4 regions of the Pseudactinotalea sp. Z1732 genome follow, and region 2 is predicted to be linked to each of the others. Evidence: riboswitches for the same ligand, from Rfam matches in the RefSeq annotation. Region 2 holds a riboswitch; each other region holds the start of a gene.

The links. A riboswitch is a leader RNA that binds a small molecule or an ion and turns the genes downstream of it on or off. The one in region 2 is predicted to bind cyclic di-AMP.
Region 1: linked by a shared signal. The riboswitch ahead of ACPL7H_RS19130 (LysM peptidoglycan-binding domain-containing protein) and the one ahead of ACPL7H_RS11845 (C40 family peptidase) in region 2 are both predicted to bind cyclic di-AMP.
Region 3: linked by a shared signal. The riboswitch ahead of ACPL7H_RS17765 (C40 family peptidase) and the one ahead of ACPL7H_RS11845 (C40 family peptidase) in region 2 are both predicted to bind cyclic di-AMP.
Region 4: linked by a shared signal. The riboswitch ahead of ACPL7H_RS19085 (C40 family peptidase) and the one ahead of ACPL7H_RS11845 (C40 family peptidase) in region 2 are both predicted to bind cyclic di-AMP.

The regions. Positions count from the first base shown of each region.
Region 1 is NZ_JBMPQC010000030.1:4,732-10,177, forward strand. Features, by position in the region: gene ACPL7H_RS19115 (alpha-L-fucosidase) at 1-121, opposite strand, end outside; gene ACPL7H_RS19120 (L-rhamnose mutarotase) at 168-491, opposite strand; gene ACPL7H_RS19125 (serine hydrolase domain-containing protein) at 649-2,694, opposite strand; gene ACPL7H_RS19130 (LysM peptidoglycan-binding domain-containing protein) at 2,954-3,925, opposite strand; cyclic di-AMP (ydaO/yuaA leader) riboswitch at 3,927-4,076, opposite strand; gene ACPL7H_RS19135 (hypothetical protein) at 4,288-4,446, opposite strand; gene ACPL7H_RS19140 (ATP-binding protein) at 4,736-5,446, shown strand, end outside.
Region 2 is NZ_JBMPQC010000005.1:239,304-244,749, forward strand. Features, by position in the region: gene rocD (ornithine--oxo-acid transaminase) at 1-398, shown strand, start outside; gene ACPL7H_RS11840 (universal stress protein) at 628-1,575, opposite strand; gene ACPL7H_RS11845 (C40 family peptidase) at 1,803-2,648, opposite strand; cyclic di-AMP (ydaO/yuaA leader) riboswitch at 2,648-2,817, opposite strand; gene ACPL7H_RS11850 (iron dependent repressor, metal binding and dimerization domain protein) at 3,188-3,880, opposite strand; gene serC (phosphoserine transaminase) at 4,059-5,171, shown strand; gene ACPL7H_RS11860 (MFS transporter) at 5,352-5,446, opposite strand, start outside.
Region 3 is NZ_JBMPQC010000016.1:13,397-18,842, reverse strand. Features, by position in the region: gene ACPL7H_RS17770 (sensor histidine kinase) at 1-810, shown strand, start outside; gene ACPL7H_RS17765 (C40 family peptidase) at 939-1,781, opposite strand; cyclic di-AMP (ydaO/yuaA leader) riboswitch at 1,782-1,930, opposite strand; gene ACPL7H_RS17760 (CueP family metal-binding protein) at 2,234-2,650, shown strand; gene ACPL7H_RS17755 (heparan-alpha-glucosaminide N-acetyltransferase domain-containing protein) at 2,667-3,782, shown strand; partial or broken gene ACPL7H_RS17750 (heavy metal translocating P-type ATPase) at 4,060-5,446, opposite strand, start outside.
Region 4 is NZ_JBMPQC010000029.1:4,813-10,258, reverse strand. Features, by position in the region: gene ACPL7H_RS19090 (ATP-binding protein) at 1-798, shown strand, start outside; gene ACPL7H_RS19085 (C40 family peptidase) at 910-1,743, opposite strand; cyclic di-AMP (ydaO/yuaA leader) riboswitch at 1,744-1,893, opposite strand; gene ACPL7H_RS19080 (four-helix bundle copper-binding protein) at 2,122-2,523, shown strand; gene ACPL7H_RS19075 (CueP family metal-binding protein) at 2,745-3,320, shown strand; gene ACPL7H_RS19070 (heparan-alpha-glucosaminide N-acetyltransferase domain-containing protein) at 3,459-4,532, shown strand; gene ccsB (c-type cytochrome biogenesis protein CcsB) at 4,608-5,446, opposite strand, start outside.

The DNA of each region.
Region 1 (5,446 bases), on a different contig from region 2:
GCGCCGGGGTGCGCTCGCGCGTCATCACCCACTCGTGGCGAGCCAGGCCGCTGTAGAGCCCGAAATGCACGAAGAGCCCGAAACGGTCGTGTGTGAACCATCCACCTTCACCTGTCACCATGATCTCCCTCTCTGCTCATCGCGCGCTTTGCCACCGGAGCCGACGTTCACTCGGCGTCCTTCAGGTTCCACACCATCGGCAGACCGTCGCCCTCACCTCCGGTGGAGTAGTCGTGGGTGACCTCCTGCAACTGTGCCATCCGTTCCTGCCAGGCGACGTTGACCGGCAGATCGCGTAGCGCTCCGAGCAGTGCGGCATAGTCGTCACACTGGATGACCTGGAACACGTCTCTCCCGCTGCGCCAGATGCGCCAGTCGTGCACGCCGGTGCGGCGCATCGCCGCTACCAGCGCTCGTGGGACCTGGCGGTGTGCCTCCTCGTAGGCCTGCTCGGCACCGGCTTTCAGCCTGGTGTGAATGGCAACTCTCATCCCAGCGCTCCACTTCGGTCAGCGATGGCGTGCTCGATCTCCCACGACTGTAAGCCTGGGACGCTGCCCATGACAGCGATGTCCTTTTGAGGTGGGTCCCGCGCATGCGAACAGACTAGGCATAGGAGGTTCGTCTAGCCGGTTTCAGAACCACTCCTCAGTATGTGATGTCCAGGCTCAGCAACCGGCCCACCACCGCCACGTAGCCCAGGCCGGCGAAGGCCAGGGAGAAGAACGCCGCGCTGCCCGCAGACCACCAGCGCCGCCGGCGCAGCGAACCCACCAGACGCATCCCGGCCGGGATCACCGCCAACACCGCCACCAGGGTCAGCAACTGCGCCACCCGGATCAGCAGGGCCGGGGCGCTACCGGAGCCCATCAGCATTGCGGCCACCACCGCCCACAGACCCACCGCGAGCAAGGCCACCGCCGCACCGACCGTGCACGCCAGCCGCAGCCACCGGTCCTCTCGCGAGGTCTGCAGGCGGCCCCGGTAGCGCCGGCGCACCAGCGCCGCTACCGGGCGGCCGAGCAGCCCGACCACCAGCACCACCGAGGTCCCCACCAGCACCCACGGCACCAGCGCCAACGTTGCCGGCAGCGGTTCCAGCGCGATCGCCGGGTGCAGCCCCACGACCCGCACCTGCCCATCGACGACGTCGGCGCCCAGGCGTTGCTGCCCGCCGACCTCCTGCCACACCCAGGGCTCCACTTCCGCCAGCACTCGCGGTGACCCGGAGGCGTCCACCAGCGCGTCCATTGTGAGGGTGCCGTCGCCGGTCGCGCTGATCGTGACCGGTACGAGCGCGGAGTACAGCCGCACGAAGTTGCTCTGCACCCCCCGGGTGGTCATGTAGGACCCGGCGAGCACCTGCGCGTGCTCCCCGGCGGTGGCGGTCGGCTCCGGAGCGGTGCGGGTGTCGGGGAAGTACCGGTCGGTGAACCCGTGCACGAGTTGATCGCGGATCACGGCGGTCGACATCGGACCCACGCCTGAACTGTTCAGTCCGATGTAGATCCCGGTGCCGGTCTCGGGATAGATCTGCATCTCGGCGTGGAAGACGTAGGTGTCCCCGCCGTGGCCTACGATGCGCTGGCCGTTGCGGTCCAGTTCATACAACCCCAGGCCGGTGCGCGGCCCGCCGGCCAGCCCGCCGAGGGTGACGGCGCCGAACGCCGGCTCGGCCAAGGTGCGCAGCGACTCCGGGGACAGCATCTGGGAGCCGGGGTCGCCGACTTCGCCCGCCAGCAGGGTGAGCATGAGGGCGCTCAGGTCCGCAGCCGTGGCGCTCATCGCCCCAGCGGGTGCGAGGCCGATCAGTTCGAAGGGTGCCGGCTCGGCGCGCAGGTGCGGGTAGCCGCCGGACATCTGCTCGGCCAGTTCGGTGGGCAGCGGTTGGGCGAAGGTCGCGGTGGACATCCCGGCCGGGGTGAAGATGTGCTCGTCGGCGTAGTCGGCGAAGTCCATCCCGCTCACGCGTTCCACGACGTAGCCGGCCAGGGCGTTGCCGTAGTTGGAGTACGACGGCGTGGTGCCGGGGGCGTAGATCTGCCGCGGCGGGTCGGTCAGCATCTCGCGCAGCGGCGGGACGTCGCCGGCCGGGTCGACGAAGACACCGGCCAGGCGTTCTTCGAAGCCGGCGGTGTGGGACAGCAGGTGGCGCAGCGTGATCGGTTCGTCGTAGGTGGTGGGGATGTCGAGGTCGATGTAGTCGGCGACCGGGTCATCCAGGCCCACGGCCCCGTCTTCGACCAGTTGCATGACGGCGATTCCGACCACCACTTTGCTGATCGAGCCGACCCGGAACAGCGTGCGCTGGGCATCCACCGGCTGCGGCACCGAGTCAGGGTCGTCGGCGCCGGAGCCGGAGCCGGAGCCGGAGCCGGAGCCGGTGTCGGCGTAGCCGTAGCCACGTTCGGTGACCACCTCGCCCTCGTGGACCACCGAGACCGCTGCCCCGGCCACGCCCTCACGTTCCAGCGCGGCGGGCAGGAAGCCATCCAGCCAGGCCTCGGTGTCCTCGCTGGTCAGCGCGGCGGCCGCCTCGGCCGAGGACGGAGCGGCCGGAGGGTCCGGTGGCGGGTTCACCGGGGCGCCCTGCTGGGCTGCACACCCGGCCAGGACCGCGGCGAGGACGACGGCGATGCTCGCGGCGATCCACGACCGCCGGCGGCGCTGAGGTGCTCCGGCAGGCGGTGCCATGGCCGGCGTGCGAGGCGGGCCGTGGCCTGTACGTGCTGAGTGAGTTCCCACGAGCCCTGACCCTAGGGGCCGCCGACATCACCCCACCCCCGAAGTCAGCATCAATCGGCTGAAACCGCCCCCTCAGCCGACCAGTGCTGGCTTCGTCGCTGAGGCCGCCTGATCATGGGCGAGCAGCCCGGTCCGCAAACGCATCGGCCCGCCCCGAAGTTCGGGGCGGGCCGATGACTCGCACGCGGCAGTTGAGTCCGTGAGCCGGTCAGGCCACCCGGATGAAGGTCGGGTTGGCCCGCCAGATCTTGCTCTCGTGCAGCGCGGTGCCGGGGTTACGGGCGGCGATGTGGTTGCCGTTGCCGGTGTAGATACCGATGTGCCCCGGCCACCACACCAGGTCCCCGGGCTGGGCCTGGCTGGCGGAGACCACCTGGCCGGCGCTGCGCTGGGCCCCGGAGTTGCGCGGCAGGTTGATGCCGGCCTGGGCGTACACGTAGGAGGTGAACCCGGAGCAGTCGAACCCAGCCGGGGTGGATCCACCCCACACGTACGGGGTGCCCACGAACTGGCGGGCGATGTTGACGATCGCACTGCCAGAGGCACTGGCCTGCGGGGAGGGCGCAGCGGAGCGCTGGCCGTCACGGGAGGCCGTGTCGGCCCCTCGTTGCACGGATGCCGATCCCGAGCCCGACGTTGACGCCGATCCCGAGCCCGACACCGACCCTGACGACGAGGCCGACCCCGACGACGATCCCGACCCACCGGGGATGGTGAGTTCGTCACCGGGGAAGATCAGCGCGTCAGCACCCAGGCCGTTGGCGTCGATGATCGCCTGGACGCCGGCGCCGTACCGCGCCGCGATAGCCGCGACGGTGTCACCGCGGCTCACGGTGTGGGTGGCGCCACCAGCGCTGGCGGTCACCGAACCTGTGGGGATGGTGAGTTCGTCACCGGGGAAGATCAGCGCATCGGAGCGAAGGCCGTTTGCGTCGATGATCCCCTGGATGCTGGCGCCATGTTCGGCGGCGATATTGCCGACGGTGTCACCGGCGTTCACGGTGTAGGTCTCGTCCGGGTCGGCGCTGGCTGCGGGCATCGCCAGCCCGAAGGCCAGGCCCGCGGTGGCCACACCGGCCGTACCGCGACGGGCCACCTTTCCCACCGGCAGGTCGGAGAGGAAGGTGGTGGGACGCACGTCGGCTCGGTGCCGCGCGCGTGTGGTGCTGTGTAGTGTCATGGTGTTTTCTCCGGTTGCCTTCGGGGTTAGCTGTCGGGTTCGGGTCGGATAAACACCCGGCCTGGCCGTGGCCAGACTTCACCCCAGGGACCAGCACGCCGGTCCCGTCTTCATGGGTCCCCCGCCCCTGCCATGGCGGCTAATGGACCGCGGACGGTGGCAGAGTTCGGCGTCCGCCCACGGACTTCCAGGTTCGGAAGTGCCGCGACCGTAACCCGCCCACGACGCATTGTCACGGTTCGGTAACATAAGTCACAATTAGGTCACGGTGCGGCTCCGGGGACTCGGTTCACAAGCCCCCGTCCGCGACCGGCTGATGCCCGCGAGCAGGACGGCGATTGCGGGCAGTCCGACGGCACTCATCACTCCACCCCCGCCTCCCGCCGCGTCCGCGCATTGGCGTGCACCGACCACCGCGGCACCCACCGCCCCAGCGCCGCGATCACGGCGCCCGAGAGCACCCCCATCGACACGATCCCGGCGGCCAGCGATCCGAGCGCCGCGCCGGCTGAGACCACCAACGGGCCGGCCGCCCCCCGGTGTCGGCGACAACCGCCAGAACCCAGCACCCGTGGCGAGGGCCCTTGACACCGCATACCGCGCACCTGTCGCCCGGACCGCGGAGCCCGCGTCGATCCCTGGGCCGGACCTGGAAGGCAAAACACCACGGTGCCGCAAACTGGCAAGAAAAGTATCATTCGCGTGCGAGGCGCCTCGGGGGCCGTAGCAAAGTTGTGAGTTATCGCATCATCGCTACTTCGTCATAACTTTTGGCGTGAGTTAATTATGACCTTCTGCCATGATGGGTCCATGGCCATAACTTTCGGTGAGGACCCGGTCCGCGCAGAAGTGTCCGACATCCTGGCCCGCATCGCGGCTGGGGAGACCGTCGACCAGGAACGTGAACGCAAGCATGTGGATCTAAAGGAAGAGACCGGGCGCCGCGACCGTTCGGGACAGGTCGGCCCGGGCGAGGAACGAAGCGCGGCAGTGGCGCAGCAATTGGCCGCTGAGGCAGCATGCATGGCAAATACGCCTGGCGGAGGTGCGCTCATCGTCGGCGTAGGCAACGACGGCACCGTGCTGGGCGCTGCAACGGATGCAGAGTGGCTCAGGCATCGCATCTATGAGATCACCGGACGGCTGCTCACAGTGGACATCGCCGAGAGTGAAGTCCAAGGCAAGCGGCTGCTCGTCATCATCTCACCGCCGGCCGTCGAACCGGTTCGCATCAGTGGTCGGATCCATTGGCGAGTGAATGACAATTGTGTCGAAGTTGATGCCGCCACGTGGCACGCACGTCGCATGCGGACTCTCAACTATGACTGGTCCGGAGACACATCAACCACACCTGCGTCTGCGGCCCGGCCACAAGCGCTGGACCTAGCCCGGGAGTTCCTGCACGACAGTGGCGAGAGCGAAGCCGAGCAGGTTGCGGGTAGTACTGATAGTCAACTCTTGCGTCGACTTAACGCAGTTACCGGCGAGGGCATGCTTACCAATGCTGGCGTCCTGGTCTTC
Region 2 (5,446 bases):
GGGCCGATGTGCTCGGTGTGATGACCGCCGGTACGCACGGGTCCACCTTCGGCGGCAACCCGTTGGCGTGTGCGGTGGGGATCGCGGTGACGGAACTGCTGGCCACGGGTGAGTTCCAGGCCCGGGCGCGCGACCTCGGTCCGAGGCTGGAGGGCCCGGCCAAGGATCTGGTTGCCGACGGGCTGGCCACCGACGCCCGGGTGATCGGCTTGTGGATGGGCCTGGACGTGGTGTCTCTGTCCGGGCGTGAGGTCAGTGAGCGGCTGGCCGCCGAGGGCATCCTGGCCAAGGAGACCCACGACAACACCATCCGCTTCGCCCCGCCGCTGACGGTGACCGAGTCGGACCTGGACCGCCTCATGGACACCCTGGGCCGGGTGCTGCGCAGCGCCCGGTAGCCCCCCCGCCGCCGTCGCCACCCCAACGCCACCGCCGTCGCCACCCCGCCTCCGCCGCCGCCATAGCCGCCGCCGCCGAGGGCGAGCCTCCCAGCCGAAGGCGAGTCCCCCAAGGCTCGCCCTCGACGCTCACGCTCGCCCTCGCCGCCGCAGGGACGGGTTGGGGGTGGGGTGGGGGTGGGGGTGCCGCGGGGGCCGGGTGGGCGCCGTGGGGTGGCGGGCTGGCGGCTTAGTGCCGGCGCCGCTTCCAGTTGAAGGCGTGGTCCTCGGGATCGTCGGTGCTGCTGGTGGGCACCACCATGACCGGGCAACGGGAGTGATGCAGCACGGTCTGGGACGTGGAGCCCAGCAGCATCCCGGTGAAGCCGCCGCGGCCGCGCGAGCCGACCACCACCAGGTCCACCGCGGTGGAGAACTCCGACAGCAGCGCCGCTCCGGTGCCATCCAGGGCGTGCCGGCGCACCTGCACCGAACGACCCTGACTGGCCCGGTCCACCGTGACGTCCAGGCCGGTCTTGACGTCGGCCAGCAGGGTCTCCCGGTCCACCCCGGAGGGCAGCCAGCCCAGCAGGCCGGCGCCGGCGCCCATCGGCACACCGACCACGGCGGTCAGTTCCGCCTCCCACCGTTCGGCCTCGTCGATGGCCACGTTCAGGGCGAGTTTGGCCGAGTCCGACCCGTCCACGCCCACCACGATCCGGCGCACCGGCAACGGCAGACCGGCGTCCTCGTCGTCCTCGCCCTCCCGGTGCGGCACCACCACGGTGGGGCAGTGGGAGTGGGCCGGTAGCGCCGAGGAGACGGTGCCCAGGATCCGTTCGGCGAATCCGGACCGGCCCCGGGTGCCGACGACGGCGAGGCGCACCTGGGCGGACAGGTCCACCAACACTCCGGCCGCGTCGCCGGTCTCCAGGGCGCTGGTCACCTGCACACCCACGCCCTCACAGCGGGTGAGGGCCTCGTCCAGGACCGCTTGCGCGCCGTCGCGGATGGCGGTGTCGTCCAGGGTGGCATACCCGCCGTCGATGGTTCCGGCGGCGAAGGTGGGCAGCGCGTAGGCACACACCAGGTGCAGGTTCCAACCCGACTTTCCGGCGTGGGCCAACGCCCAGTCCAGTGCGTTCAGGCTGGCGGCTGATCCGTCGACTCCGACGAGGATCGTGGGTTCGCGTTCCATACCGGTCTACCCCCGTTTTTTGGGCTGATCTTGACCATTGTGCTACAAGCCTGACGGTTGCGGGGCATGTCGCCGGAAAATCTTATAGCTGTCTCATCGGAGCTGTTCATCGGTGCCTGTGCCAGCACCTCTCCGCACGGGCACGCAGGTACACGACGCACCGGTGCGCACAGCACAACGGCCCGCCCCGATGCGGGACGAGCCGTTGTGAGTGGTGCGTGTGCCGGTCAGCCCATCACACGGATGAACGTGGGGCTCGAGTTCCAGATCGGGCCCTCGTGCAGGGGTGAACTGGGGTTGCGAGCCGCGATGTGCTGGCCGTTGCCGGTGTAGATGCCCACGTGTCCGGGCCACCAGACCAGGTCGCCGGGCCGCGCCTCAGAAGCCGAGACCACACGGCCGGCGTTGCGCTGGGCCGAGGACGACCGGGGCAGGGAGACACCGAACTGGGCGTACACGTAGGCGGTGAAGCCGGAGCAGTCGAACCCGGCCGGAGTGCTACCGCCGTACACGTACGGGGTGCCCGTGTACCGGCGGGCCAGGTTCACCACGGCAGAGCCGGAACCGGACGCGGGTGCGGCGCTCTGCGTGGATTCGCTCGCGGGCTCCTCGGCCTGCTGCTCCTCCGCCTGCTGCGTCTCCTCCTGAGCCGGAGCGGCGGTGCGGTTGCCGGTGCGGGCCGCCGGGGCGGTGGCCGCGGTGGGCCGCTGCGTGGTCGCCGCCGGCGGGGGCGGTGGGGGCGGAGGTGGTGGCGGGGCCTCGGAACTCACCACGGCCGCGGTGAAGGACCAGTCGGTGTCGGCGTCGACCGAGATGGTCGGCGAGGTGCTGACGGAGTCGCGGTCACCATCGAGCACCACGTTGGCCAGCGAACCGAGGCCGGAAGCGGAGTTGGACACCTGGGGGGCAGCGGCCGCGGTGGAGGCGCCCATGGTCAGCGCCAGTCCGGAGGAAGCAACTACGGCCAGTGCACGACGACCGGTGGTGCCGGCCACTGTGGTGCCGAAAGCGGTCAGGGGGGTGGAGGGCCGGCACGCTGCGCGGTGGCGGGCTCCGGTTGTGCGTTGAGTCAAAATCTTCTCCACGCGCCTACGGGGTGAGCTGTCGGGTTCGGGTTGGAGATTCACCCGGTCTTACCTGGCGAACCAGGTGGGACTTCACCCCTAGGTGCTCGCGCACCAAAGGTTGGGTCCCCCGTCCCTGTCAATTGCGTCTGTCGGGACCTGCTGGCGGTGACAGGGTTCGGCGCCGCCTGCGGGTACTCATCGATGGAGGGGACGACGAGCACGGCTGACGTTACCCGACGCACCCGGCAAAAGTCACATTCCGGTCACAATTGGTTCTGTGAAATGGTTCACAGGATCTGCCCCTGGCGCCTACGTCCCCAGAAAATGGTGGAATTCCGAGGCAACGGCGCGATCGACGAGACGCTGTGTCATCGCCACAATGTGGACTGCGCCACATGCAGGACGCCGCTCTCGTGACCCGCCCAGCGAGCGCGCGGGCTGCGGCTGTGCTAGATCCACGGCACCGAGCACCTGCCGGCGGGCCCTCCGGCGCCCCGTCCCGAACGCACGCGGGCGTCACACGGACACCCGCTACGGGCACCGGATCACCCCGGCTCGGCGGCGCTGACGAACAGGTGCCCCACGGTGTCCTCGGTGAGCTCCAGACTCTGTCCGTTCACGGTCAGGTCTACCGCTGCGCCGTCGGTCTGGGCGCGGAAGCCCACCCCGGGCACCAACCCGACGCGCTCGAACTCGGTCAGCAGCTCCACATCCACCTGCAGCGGCTCCCCGATCCGCACCAGCGTGTAGTGGGCCGGATCGGCGGTGATAGCGGTGCTCAGGGACGTACCGGGCAGTTCGGCGACACCGGCGACGGGCTGCCCGATCTCGGCGGGGCCGGGGATGGTGTTGCCGTAGGGATCCTCCCGCGGGCGCTCGAGCAGTTCGAGCAACTGCTGCTCCACCCGCTCGCTCATCACGTGCTCCCACCGGCAGGCCTCTTCGTGCACGTAGGGCCAGTCGAGTTTGATCACATCGGTCAGCAGCCGTTCGGCCAGGCGGTGCTTGCGCATCACCTGGGTGGCCCGCCGCAGGCCCTCATCGGTCAGTTCCAGGTGCCGGTCACCGGAGACCACCATCAGGCCGTCCCGTTCCATGCGCGCCACCGTCTGGGACACGGTGGGCCCGGAGTGACCCAGACGCTCCGCGATCCGGGCGCGCAGGGGCACCACGCCGTCCTCGATCAGTTCGAACACGGTCTTGAGATACATCTCCGTGGTGTCGATCAGGTCGCTCACGTGCCTGCCCCTTGGTGGTCGCCGCATTCCTCCCGTCAGCCTAGTGCCCGGCGTCCGGCTCCGGACCGGGTGCGCCGCACCTCCTGCGCGCCCTGCCGGCAACTCTCCCGCCCAGGGCCGGCCGGCCGCGCGCCGCAGCGCTCCTGGCGAGGCCGGCGGACCTGCGATGATCGTGCCCATGAACGATCCCGCGATCGCCATCCCGGCCTCGATCCGTCCCGCGGACGGCCGGTTCGGCTCCGGTCCCGCGCGCATCAGGCCGGAGCAGAGCCAGGCGCTGGCCGCCCTGGGCACCACGCTGCTGGGCACCTCCCACCGTCAGCCCCCGGTGCGCTCCCTGGTCGGCCGCGTCCGGGAGGGTCTCGCTGCCCTGTTCAACCTCCCCGAGGGGTACGAGGTGGCCCTGGGCAACGGTGGCGCCTCGATGTTCTGGGACGCGGCCACCTTCGGATTGATCCGCACCCGCTCCCAGCACGTCCGGGCCGGGGAGTTCGGCGCCAAGTTCGCCGCCGCCGCGAGCGGCGCACCGTTCCTGGCCGACCCGCAGATCCTCACCGCCGAACCCGGCAGCACCCGCTCCCCCGAGGCCGCTGCGGGGATCGATGCCTACTGCTGGGTCCACAACGAGACCTCCACCGGCACCCTCACCCCGGTCAGAAGGGTCGACGACGACGGTGCCCTGATGCTCGTCGACGGCACCTCGGCCGCGGGTGGGGTGGAGGTGGACGTGAGCCAGACCGACGCCTACTACTTCGCCCCACAGAAGGCCCTGGGCTCCGACGGCGGCCTGTGGCTGGCCCTGTTGTCCCCGGCCGCGATCGAGCGGGTCGAGGAACTGGGTCAGCGCTGGGCGCCGGCGTCGTTGTCCCTTCCCGCGGCGCTGGCCAACTCCCGGCAGGACCAGACCGTGAACACCCCGGCGATCGCCACCCTGGTGCTGTTGGCCGAGCAGGTCGACTGGTTGAACGACCAGGGCGGCCTGGACTTCGCCGCGGCGCGCACCGCGCAGTCCTCCCAGCTGCTGTACCAGTGGACCACCGAGCGTGACTTCGCCACCCCCTTCGTGGCCGACCCGGCACACCGCTCGCCGGTGGTGGTCACGATCGACTTCGAGGAGAGCATCGATGCCGCGGTGCTGGCGAGGGTGCTGCGCAACAACGGCATCGTCGACACCGAGCCCTATCGCAAACTCGGGCGCAACCAGTTGCGGATCGGCACCTACCCCTCGGTGACCCCCGAGGATGCCGCAGCGCTGACCGCCTGCCTGGATTACGTCGTCGAGCGTCTGTAGTCGCTTCGGTCCAGTGCGCCTCTTCGCTGACGTACGTGGGCGCCGGCCGCGCGCTCGGGAAAGTGGTGGTCCAGGTCCGCTGACCCGGCGCTCCCGCAGGAGCGCCAGGAGGCTGAGGGCGGTGCTGGTCAGCCGGCCGGGCAGGCGACGCTGGGCAGGCGGTGCTGGTCAGCCCCCCGGTCAGGCGGCGCTGCCGGCGTTCACGCCCTCCTGGGTCCTGAGTTCCTCGCGGGCCCGCGCGGCGTCGAGTTGCTCGTGGCGGTTCTGCACCAGCA
Region 3 (5,446 bases), on a different contig from region 2:
GTCGCAAGCGGTGACTACAACGTCCATGTGCCAGCGGTCCACATGGGCGCGCAGTTCGATGACCTCGCCGCCGCGTTCAACACCATGGCCACTGACCTAGGCCATATCGAAAAGACCCGAACCCGCATGCTGGGCGACCTGGCCCATGAACTGCGCACCCCGGTGGCGACCCTGGATGGCTACCTCGAAGGGATCGTCGACGGTGTCGTGCCCGCCGGTGAACGGACGATGGGCATGCTGCGTGAGCCGGTCGCACGCCTTGCCCGGCTGGCCCAGGACATAACGCTCGTGACAACCGCCAGCGAGGGCCGCTTGGAGATGCGGTGGCAGCCGCTGCAGGTCCGTGACCTGCTTCAGGACGCCGCAACACAGGCAGGCGTCAAGTCCGCGGACAAGGGCATTGACCTGACGATCGAGGCCACGGAGTCGGAACGCCAGACGGTCATCACCGCGGACCCTGACCGGCTCGGGCAGGTCCTGACCAACCTGCTGGACAACGCCGTGCGGCACACCCCAACGGGAGGTCACGTCCAATTGGGTGCCAACCGGAGTGGATCGCGACTGCGGTTGTGGGTCCAGGACAACGGCGGTGGGATAGCCGCCGAGCACCTGCCCCACCTGTTCGAGCGCTTCTACCGTGCCGATGCGGCTCGTGACCGCGCGCACGGAGGGTCAGGAATCGGGCTTGCCATCAGCCGCTCCATCGTCCAGGCCCACGGTGGCAGCATGGAAGCGGCCAGCACCGGGCTTGGCCACGGCGCCGTCTTCACCATCGAACTGCCCTTGGGTCGGCAGCCTTCGCAGGCCTGAGACCGACTCCACCGCACACGTCTTCGGCAGTGGCCGCGCTGGAAAGGGTGCGCCCTCATCCGCAGCCACAGCACGAGCATCGGCCCGCCCTGGGCCGGACGGGCCGATGCCGCAACTGAGATATGCGGTCAGAGCACGCGGATGAACGTGGGGTTGCTATGGAAGATCGGGCCCTCGTACAGGGCGGTACCGGGGTTTCGGGCGGCGATGTTGTCGCCGTTGCCGGTGTAGATACCCACATGACCGGGCCACGCCACCAGATCGCCGGGCTGGGCCTCGGCTGCCGAGACTATGCGTCCGGCGCCCGCCTGGGCACCGGACGTCCGAGGCAGGCTTACCCCGAATTGGGCGAAGACGTAGGCGGTGAAGCCCGAGCAATCAAAGCCCGCCGGGGTAGAGCCGCCCCACACATACGGGGTGCCCACGTAGCGGCGGGCGACGTCCACGACCGCGGAACCGGAGGCAGAGGCAGTGCTCGCGGTCTGCTCGCTTGATTCGCCGGAGGAGGAATCCTCGGTCTGCTGCTCCTGCTGTTGAGCCGGCTGCTCGGTGCGCTGCCCGGTGCGGGAGGCCGGAGCGGCACGCGGGGTGGGGCGCTCCGGCGCAGTGATGACAGGCGCTGGCGGTGGGGGTGGGGGTGGGGGTGGAGCTTCGGAGGAGACCTCAGCGACGGCGACGTGCCAGTCGATGCCCTCATCGACAGTGACGGTTGGTGAGGTGACCACCTTATCGATGTCGACGTCGGCGTCGAGCACCACGTTGGCCAGGGCGCCGGCCCCGAAACTCGAACTCGACACCTGGGGGACGGCCGCAGCGCTGGAGGCGCCCATTGTGAGCACCAGTCCGGAGGAGGCGAAGACGGCCAGCGCCCGTCTGCCGGTGGTCCCAGTGACTGAGTCAGCGAAAACGGTCAGTGGGGTGGAGGGGCGGCACGCCGCGCGGTGTCGGGCGCCGGTTGTTGGTTCAGTCAATTCGGTTCTCCAGTTCGCCTACGAGGTCAGTTGTCGGGTTCGGATTGGAGACTTACCCGGTCTGCCTGGCTCCCCAGGCGGGACTTCACCCCTAGGTGCTCGCGCACCGACGGCTGGGTCCCCCGCCCCTGCCACGGCGTTGATCGGTGACCACGGTGCGGTGGCAGGGTTCGGCGTCCGCTTGTGGGCTTCCCGCACGGCGGGAGCAAGAGTGACAGTACATACCGCGAACCCTCAGATCACGGTTAGATCACGGCATTACCGAATGCTTCATCAAACCTTCATCGTCATCCCCCGCCTCGGCGACTGCACGCCCGCCGCTCCTGTCGTAGCGTCGGGGCGGCCGAGACCTTGCCGCCTGCGCTGCAGAAGGCACCTGATTCGAGACGAAAAGCCGAGAATCTCGGGCGCAGTGGTTGCCTGGATGACCCCCACTAGGACGGTGGAAGAACATGAAAAGAATGGCGGCGCTGGTGCTGATCCGCGCCGGCTGCTCCTCGTTGGATCCGGCCTCCGAGCCCACCGCCGGAGGTGGTGAAGCCGCGTTCCTCGCCACCCATGACTTGGCCGGCATGGAGGTCGCAGAGATGATCGACCACCTGGACCGGCTCGGTGGAAAGGAACGCCCCACCGACTACATCGCCTCCATCCGGCCCGATGAACTGGTGCTCTCCGACGGGCAGCAGGAACTGGCCGAAGTGCTCATCGATGAAGAATTGGCGACCTATGCGAACGGTTTCGCCGGCTTCTGGTTGCCACGCGATCTGCAGGGCACCATCAAGGTCAACCATGACGGCCTGACGGGTACAGCCGAGTTCTCCACCACCGACGAGGTCGCCACCTGCCTCACCACCCTCCAACTGATATAGGTCGCGGTCACAACCTGTGCCAATCTCGGAGCAGCAGGACGGCGCACCGGTGAGCGCGGCGCACGCGGCTAGCGACGCCGGGCAAGCCGCCGCACCCCATAGCCGCGTCATCGGACTGGACGCGGCGCGGGCGCTGGCCATCCTGGGCATGCTCGCGGTCAACGTCGGTCCGCTCTATGACGATGGCATCGCCGGGCTGGTCATGCGGCTGCCGCACGGGCGGGCTTCATTGTTGTTCGTGCTGCTGGCCGGGATCGGGTACTCGTTCCTGACCCGCCGGGCCCGCGACGGTGCCGCGCCACCCTGGGGGCAGGTGTTGTGGCGGACGGTTCTGCTGAGCCTGATCGGGCTGAGCACTCAGTTGGCGGGTCATGGCGCCAAGGTGATCTTGACCACCTATGCGGTGCTGTTTCTCGTGGGACTGGTGGTGGTGCGGGCCCCCTCATGGCTGCTGCTGACCGCCTCGATCGCGGCAACTGCCGCTGGACCACTGGTGTGGCTGGGTGTCCAACTCAGAACCGGTGAGGTCTTCGACCGGGAGCCCGCCACGCTACTGGATGCGCCCGGGCAGATCGTGGCCTCGACATTCCTGACCGGGCCGTACCCGGTGATCACCTGGCTCGGGCCGTTCCTGTTCGGGATGTGGCTGGGCAGGTTGCGCCTGCAAGACCGGTGCGTCCAGATACGGCTGACTGTGGCCGGAGTGGTGCTGACCCTGCTTGCCGAACTCGGCTCCCGGGCGTTGGAAGCGTTCCTGGGGCGGCCGGATGGGGAGCCCGGTGTGGACTGGTTCCTTTCGGCGGCCGCACATTCGCAGATGCCGTTGTGGCTGATCCGGGGCAGTGCCTCGGCCGTGGCGGTGCTGGGCCTGACACTTCTGGTTTTGCCGTACCTGGGCCGCTTCGGTTGGCCGCTGGTGGCCACGGGTCAGTTGGCGCTGACCGTGTATGTGGTGCACCTGTTCGGCATCGCGGAGGTAGTGCGTCCCGGCCCGGGGACCGCGCCGGCGGGTCTGGTCACCACGGCGGTGATGGCCCTGGTGCTGATAGGCGCAGCGGTGGGCTGGCGGCACTTCTTCTCCCGCGGGCCGCTGGAGGCATTGTTGCGGGTGCGGCTGCGCCGGCGGCGATGAACTCGCCACCAGGCCGACGGCGTTGAGCCGATAGGACAACCGCTGCAGGGTCGCCCCGGCGGGGAAGTCGTCCAGCAGCACGGACCAGCAGGTGGGCCGGGACGTCGCCTGCGGCTCTTCGGCGCCCAGGCCAAGCGAGATCACCTCACCAACCAGTGGCCGGCGCTGACGCGGATACGTGGATCACCAGCCAGTAGGACTACAGCGCAGGTTTCCACCCCCGTCGGCAGGCCGTAGGGCAGCAGGATCGCCCGGTGCATGGCACACCCTGGCCGCGTCAGTGACGATGCGCCCCAACCACGTCCTCGCGATCCCCAGTAGCCCGTGAGCCGTCGGCGGAAGGAACCCGAGGTGCGCCGTGCGCCGCGGCGGTGCTGGTCTCGGGGCTGAGGTCCAGGCGGCGCAACAGTTGGGCGTTGAGCGCCACGACAATGGTCGACAGGGACATGAGGAGCGCGCCGACCGACATGGGTAGGACGAACCCGACCGGGGCCAGCACACCTGCGGCCAGGGGCACGGCCGCGATGTTGTAGCCGGCAGCCCACCACAGGTTCTGCTTCATCTTCCGGTACCCGGCACGGGAGAGCTGGATGACCGACAGCACCGACCGGGGGTCGTCAGACGCCAGGATGACGCCGGCGGAGGCGATCGCCACGTCGGTGCCCGCTCCGATCGCGATCCCGACGTCTGCCTGAGCCAGCGCCGGGGCGTCGTTGACGCCGTCCCCGACCATGGCGACGATACGGCCCTCCTGCTGCAGCTGGGCGACCTTCTCGCTCTTGTCCTCCGGGCGCACCTGGGCGAAGACCTGGTCGACGCCCAGTTCGGCGCCCACAGCCCGGGCCACCGGCTCGGCGTCACCGGTGATCATGACGACCCGGATGCCCAACTGGTGCAGGGCATCGATCGCCTGCCGTGACTCCTCGCGGACCTCATCGGCCAGGGCGAGGGCACCGGCCACCTGGCCGTCGACGAGAACGTGCAGGACGGTGGCACCGGACTGTGCCCAGGACGCTGTCGCGGCCAGCGGCTCGGCGCCGTACTGGGAGAGCAGCGCAGGCCCGCCGACCTGGACCTCGCGGCCCTCGACGGTGGCGCGTACCCCCACGGCCGTCGCCGCCCTGAAGTTGGCGGCCGACGGAACCTGCAGCCCGCGGTCTCGGACCGCGGCGAGAACTGCGCGGGCAAGCGGGTGCTCACTCTCGGCCTCGGCGGCCGCCGCCAGGCGCAGCAGTTCCTCCACCTCATACGCTCCGGTGCTCGTGACGTCGGTGAGGGCCGGCTCGCCCTTGGTCAGGGTGCCGGTCTTGTCGAAGAGCACGGTGTCGACCACGCGCATCCGCTCCAGGGCGCCGCGGTCCTTGACCAGGACGCCGCCGCGGGCAGCGCGTTCGGTGGAGATGGACACGACGAGTGGGATCGCCAGGCCCAGAGCGTGGGGGCAGGCGATGACCAGGACGGTGATCGCCCGGACCAGTGCGCTGTCCGGAACCCCGAGGGACATCCACACCACGGCGGTGATTGCGGCGGCGATGAGCGCGTACCAGAACAGCCACCCGGCGGCCTTGTCCGCGAGGAGCTGGGCGCGGCTGGTGGAGGCTTGCGCCTCGGCCACGAGCCGCTGGATGCCGGCAAGGGCGGTGTCCTCCCCCACGGCCGACACT
Region 4 (5,446 bases), on a different contig from region 2:
GACTACAACGTCCATGTGCCAGCGGTCCGCATGGGTGCGCAGTTCGATGACCTCGCCGGCGCGTTCAACACCATGGCCACCGACCTTGGTGGGATCGAACAGACCCGCACTCGCATGTTGGGCGACCTGGCTCATGAATTGCGCACCCCGGTGGCGACGCTGGATGGCTACCTCGAAGGGATTGTGGACGGTGTCGTGCCGGCTGATGAACCGACCATAGTCATGCTGCGTGAGCAGGTGGCACGACTTGCCCGTCTGGCCCAGGACATGGCCCTGGTGACTGCCGCTAGCGAGGGACGCTTAGAAATGCGATGGCAGCTGGTGCGGGTCGGTGACCTGCTCGAAGACGCCGCAGCACAGGCAAGCGTGAAGTGCACTAGCAAGGACATTGACCTGGCGATCGTGGCCACAAGGTCAGAACGCCAGGCGGTCATCACCGCCGACCCTGACCGGCTCGGGCAGGTCTTGACAAATTTGCTGGACAACGCCGTGCGGCACACCCCCAAGGGAGGTCAGGTCCAGTTGGGCGCCGACCGGATTGGATCGCGCCTGCGTTTGTGGGTGCAGGACAATGGCAGCGGAATAGCCGCCGAGCATCTGCCCCACCTGTTCGAGCGCTTCTACCGTGCCGATGCTGCTCGTGACCGCGCGCACGGAGGGTCGGGGATCGGCCTTGCCATCAGCCACTCCATCGCCCAGGCCCATGCGGGCAGTGTGAGAGCGGACAGCGCGGGGCTTGGCCACGGCGCGGTGTTCACTATCGAACTGCCGTTAAGTCGTCAGCATTCACAGGCTTGATATCAACTCCAATGGGCACCTCAAGGGATGCGTCCTCGTCGGCACCCACAGCACGAGCATCGGCCCGCCCCTGGGGCAGGGCGGGCCGATGCAGAGTGCTGAGATCTGCGGTCAGAGCACGCGGATGAACGTGGGGTTGTTATGGAAGATGGGTCCCTCGTACAGCGCGGTGCCGGGGTTTCGGGCGGCGATGTTGTTGCCATTGCCGGTGTAGATGCCCACGTGACCGGGCCACGCCACCAGATCGCCGGGCTGGGCTTCGGCTGCCGAGACGATGCGTCCGGCGCCCGCCTGGGCACCGGATGTCCGAGGCAGGCTTACCCCGAATTGGGCGAAGACGTAGGCGGTGAAGCCCGAGCAATCAAAGCCCGCCGGGGTGGAGCCGCCCCACACATACGGGGTGCCTACATAGCGGCGGGCGACGTCCACGACCGCAGAACCGGAAGAGGTGCTTGCGACCTGCTCGCTGGACCCGCCCGAGCCTTCCCCGGCCTGCTCCTCGGCCTGCTGCTCCGGCTGTTGAGCCGGCTGCTCGGTGCGCTGCCCGGTGCGGGAGGCCGGGGCGGCGTCCTGGGTGGGGCGCTGCGGCGCGGTGATGACCGGCTCTGGCGGCGGGGGAGGGGGCGGGGCTTCGGAGGAGACCTCGGCGGCGGCGAAGTCCCAGGCGATGTCTGCATCGACCGAGACGGTCGGTGAGGTGGTCACCTTGTCGAGGTCGGCGTCGAGCACCACGTTGGCCAGGGAGCCAACGCCGGAACTCGAACTCGACACCTGGGGGAGGGCTACAGCGCTGGAGGCGCCCATGGTGAGCGCCAAGCCGGAGGAGGCAAAGACGGCCAGCGCCCGTCTGCCGGTGGTCCCAGTGACTGCGTGACCAAGAACGGTCAGTGGGGTGGAGGGGCGGCAGGCCGCGCGGTGTCGGGCGCCGGTTGTTGGTTCAGTCAATTCGGTTCTCCAGTTCGCCTACGAGGTCAGTTGTCGGGTTCGGGTTGGAGATTCACCCGGTCTCACCTGGCTTCCCAGGCGGGACTTCACCCCTAGGTGCTCGCGCACCGACGGTTGGGTCCCCCGCCCCTGCCACGGCGTTGATCGGTGACCACGGTGCGGTGGCAGGGTTCGGCGTCCGCTTGTGGGCTTCCCGCACGGCGGGAGCAAGAGTGACAGTACATACCGCAAATCCTCAGATCACGGTTTGATCACGGGATTACCGGAATACTTCATCAAACCTTCATCGTCACACCCCGCCTCGCCGGCTGCATGCCTGCCGCTGCTGTCGTAACGTCGAGAGCCAATGCTGTGATGGTTATCGAAACGGGAGCGACAATGAGAACCGCAGAGATGATGGATACCCACCCTGCCCAGATCACTCTGGACCGGGATCTACTGGCCCGAACGATCGATGCCCTCGTGGCCTGTTCCCAGGCGTGTACCGCCTGCGCAGACGCTTGTCTGAGCGAGGAAATGGTTGCCGAGTTGCGCACGTGCATACGTACCAACCTGGACTGCGCCGACATCTGCGATGCCACGGCCCGCATGCTGTCCCGACAAACCGGTCATGACGCTAACCTCATCCGTGCTCAGTTGCAGGCCTGCGCCCAGGCTTGTCAGTCCTGCGGCGATGAGTGCGCCCGTCACGCACAGGCCCATGACCATTGCCGCATCTGCGCAGAGGCGTGCCGAGCCTGCGAGGAAGCCTGCAACGAACTCCTCGCCACCATCAGTTGACAGGGCTACTTGCGCCCGCGCCGGCCCAGAACGGCCTGCTGGGGCGATTCAAATAGGCGCCGCAGGAAGGCTCCGCCTGGGTCCGGGACGAAAGACCTAAACTCTCGGCAGCAGCAGTTGCCTACGATGACCCAGTTGATCGGCAAGAATCCTTGGTAAGTATGACCTGCTGCCGTGCTGGTCAGAAGATGCGCCGGGACTGATAGGACAGGTGGAAGAACGTGAAAAGAATTGCGGCGATCGTCGGGGCGCTGGTGCTGATCCTCGCCGGCTGCTCCTCGGCGGATCCGGCCTCCGAGCCAACCACCGAGGGTGATGAAGCCGAGTTCCTCGCCACCCATGACCTGGCCGGCATGGAGGTCGCGGAGATGATCGACCACCTCGATCGACTCGGTGGGCCCGAACGCCCCACCGACTACATGGCCTCCATCCGAGCCGATGAACTGATGTTCTCCGATGGGCAGCAAGAACTTACCCTGCCCATGCCCGAGGACCGTTTCTACCTCTCCGTAGCCCCCTACGTGAACCAGACTCACGAGTGCTTCTACCACAGCCTGACCACATGCCAGGGTGAGCTGACCGACGAGGACCTCCAGGTGCGGATCCTCGACGATGCAACAGGCGAGGTGCTCATCGATGAAGAGGTGACGACCTATGCGAACGGCTTCGCCGGCTTCTGGTTGCCGCGCGATGTCCAGGGCACCATTGAGGTTCACTATGACGGCCTGACCGGGTCAGCCGACTTCTCCACCACCGACGAGGGCGCGACCTGCCTCACCACCCTCCAACTGACGTAGGAACGCCCGGGCCGGCCGCGGAGGGGCTCAGAGGGCCTCGCACCTAGTCGGCCCAGGGTCCCTTCACCGGGTCGACATGACACTTGGATGGGCGCGGTCACAACCTGTGCCAGGGCGGAGCAGCAGGATGGCGCATCGGTGAGCGCGGCGCACACGGCAGGCGCCTCCCCGGATGCCAGCGCACCCCATGGCCGGGTCACCGGGCTGGACGCGGCACGGGCGCTGGCCATCGTGGGCATGGTCGCGGTCAACATCGGTCCGCTGTATGACGACGGCATTGCTGGGCTCGTCATGCGGTTGCCGCACGGGCGGGCCTCATTGTTGTTCGTGCTGCTGGCCGGGATCGGGTACTCGTTGCTGACCCGGCGAGCCCGTGACGGTGGCGCGCTGCCGTGGGGGCAGGTGTTGTGGCGGACGGTTCTGCTGAGCCTGATCGGGTTGAGTACTCAGTTAGCGGGTCATGGCTCTGATGTCATCCTGACCACCTATGCGGTGCTCTTCCTCGTGGGACTGGTGGTGGTGCGGGCACCGTCCGGGCTGCTGCTGACCGCCTCGATCGTGGCAGTTGCCGCTGGGCCACTGGTGTGGCTGGGTGTCCAACTGCGAACCGGTGAGGTCTTCGACCGCGAGCCTGCCACGATGCTGGACGCGCCGGGGCAGATCGTGGCCTCGACACTGCTGACCGGGCCCTACCCGGTGATCACCTGGCTCGCGCCGTTCCTATTCGGGATGTGGCTAGGCCGGTTGCGGCTGCACGACCGGTGGGTCCAGATACGGCTGACTGTGGCGGCAGTGGTGCTGACCTTGATTGCCGAACTCGGCTCCCGGGTGCTGGAAGTGTTCCTGGGGCGGCCCGGTAGAGAGCCGGCTGTGGACTGGTTCCTCTCGGCGGCGGCGCATTCGCAGATGCCGTTGTGGCTGATCCGGGGCAGCGCCTCGGCCGTGGCGGTGCTGGCCCTGACACTATTGGTGCTGCCTTACCTGGGCCGCTTTGGTTGGCCGCTGGTGGCCACGGGGCAGTTGGCGCTGACGGTGTATGTGGTCCACTTGTTCGCCATCGCGCAGGTGGTGCGTCCCGGGCCGCAGACCGCCCAGGACGGTCTGGCCATCACCGCGGTGATGGCACTGGTGCTGGTAGGAGCGGCGGTGGCCTGGCGGCACTTCTTCTCCCGCGGCCCACTGGAGGCAGCGTTGCGGCTGTGGCGCCGGTGACGAACTGGCCCCTCGTCACTGACCCGCCATGTCACCGCCATTGGCCCCTACCCGACGAACGCAGTTGTTGCCCGCTCAGACCCCGGCGTAGGAGTGCAGGGAGTTGATGAAAATGTTCACGCCGTAGTAGTTGAACATCAGTGCCGCGAACCCGGCCAGGGAGAAGTAGGCGAAGGCCTTCTTGCTCCAGCCGGTGGTCAGCCGCACGTGGCAGTATGCGGCATAGATGATCCACACCATCAGCGAGACGACCTCCTTGGGGTCCCAGCCCCACGCCCGGCCCCAGGCGTACTCGGCCCAGATCGATCCGGTGATGAGCACGAAGGTCCAGCCCACTAGGCCCACGGCGTTCAGCCGGTAGGACAATCGCTCCAGGGTCTCCTCTGCGGGGAAGGCGTCCAACAGCCGGGACCAGAACGTGGGCCGGGCCGGCAACGTCTGTGGCTCCTGTCCGCCCAGGTCCATCGATGCGACTTCACCCTCGGTGGGCTGTGCCTCCTGCGCCACCAGCGTGGCACCCCGGGTGCCGTCGGCGCCTGCGCTAGCACTGCCCGTGCGAGCACCGTGCGCACCGCTACGGCCCTCGACACCGCGGCCGCCTAACGGCTGCCGCCTTGATCCGCCGGACTGGGCATGCTCGGCTTCCCGCCGTCGTTCGTCACCTCCACGCACCAGTTGCAGCACTGACAGTGCTGCGCCCACGCAGAACAACGCGGTCGCCAGCGAGGCAACCGATACGTGGATCACCAGCCAGTAGGACTGCAGTGCCGGCTGCACCCCGTCGGCGACGGTGTACAGCAGCGTGATAGCAATGAGCAGCGCGACCACGTTGATCAGCAAGACCAGCGTCCCCAGGTAACGGACATCCTTGTGCCGGTTGACCACCATGAACACCACCATGGTGAACATCGTCG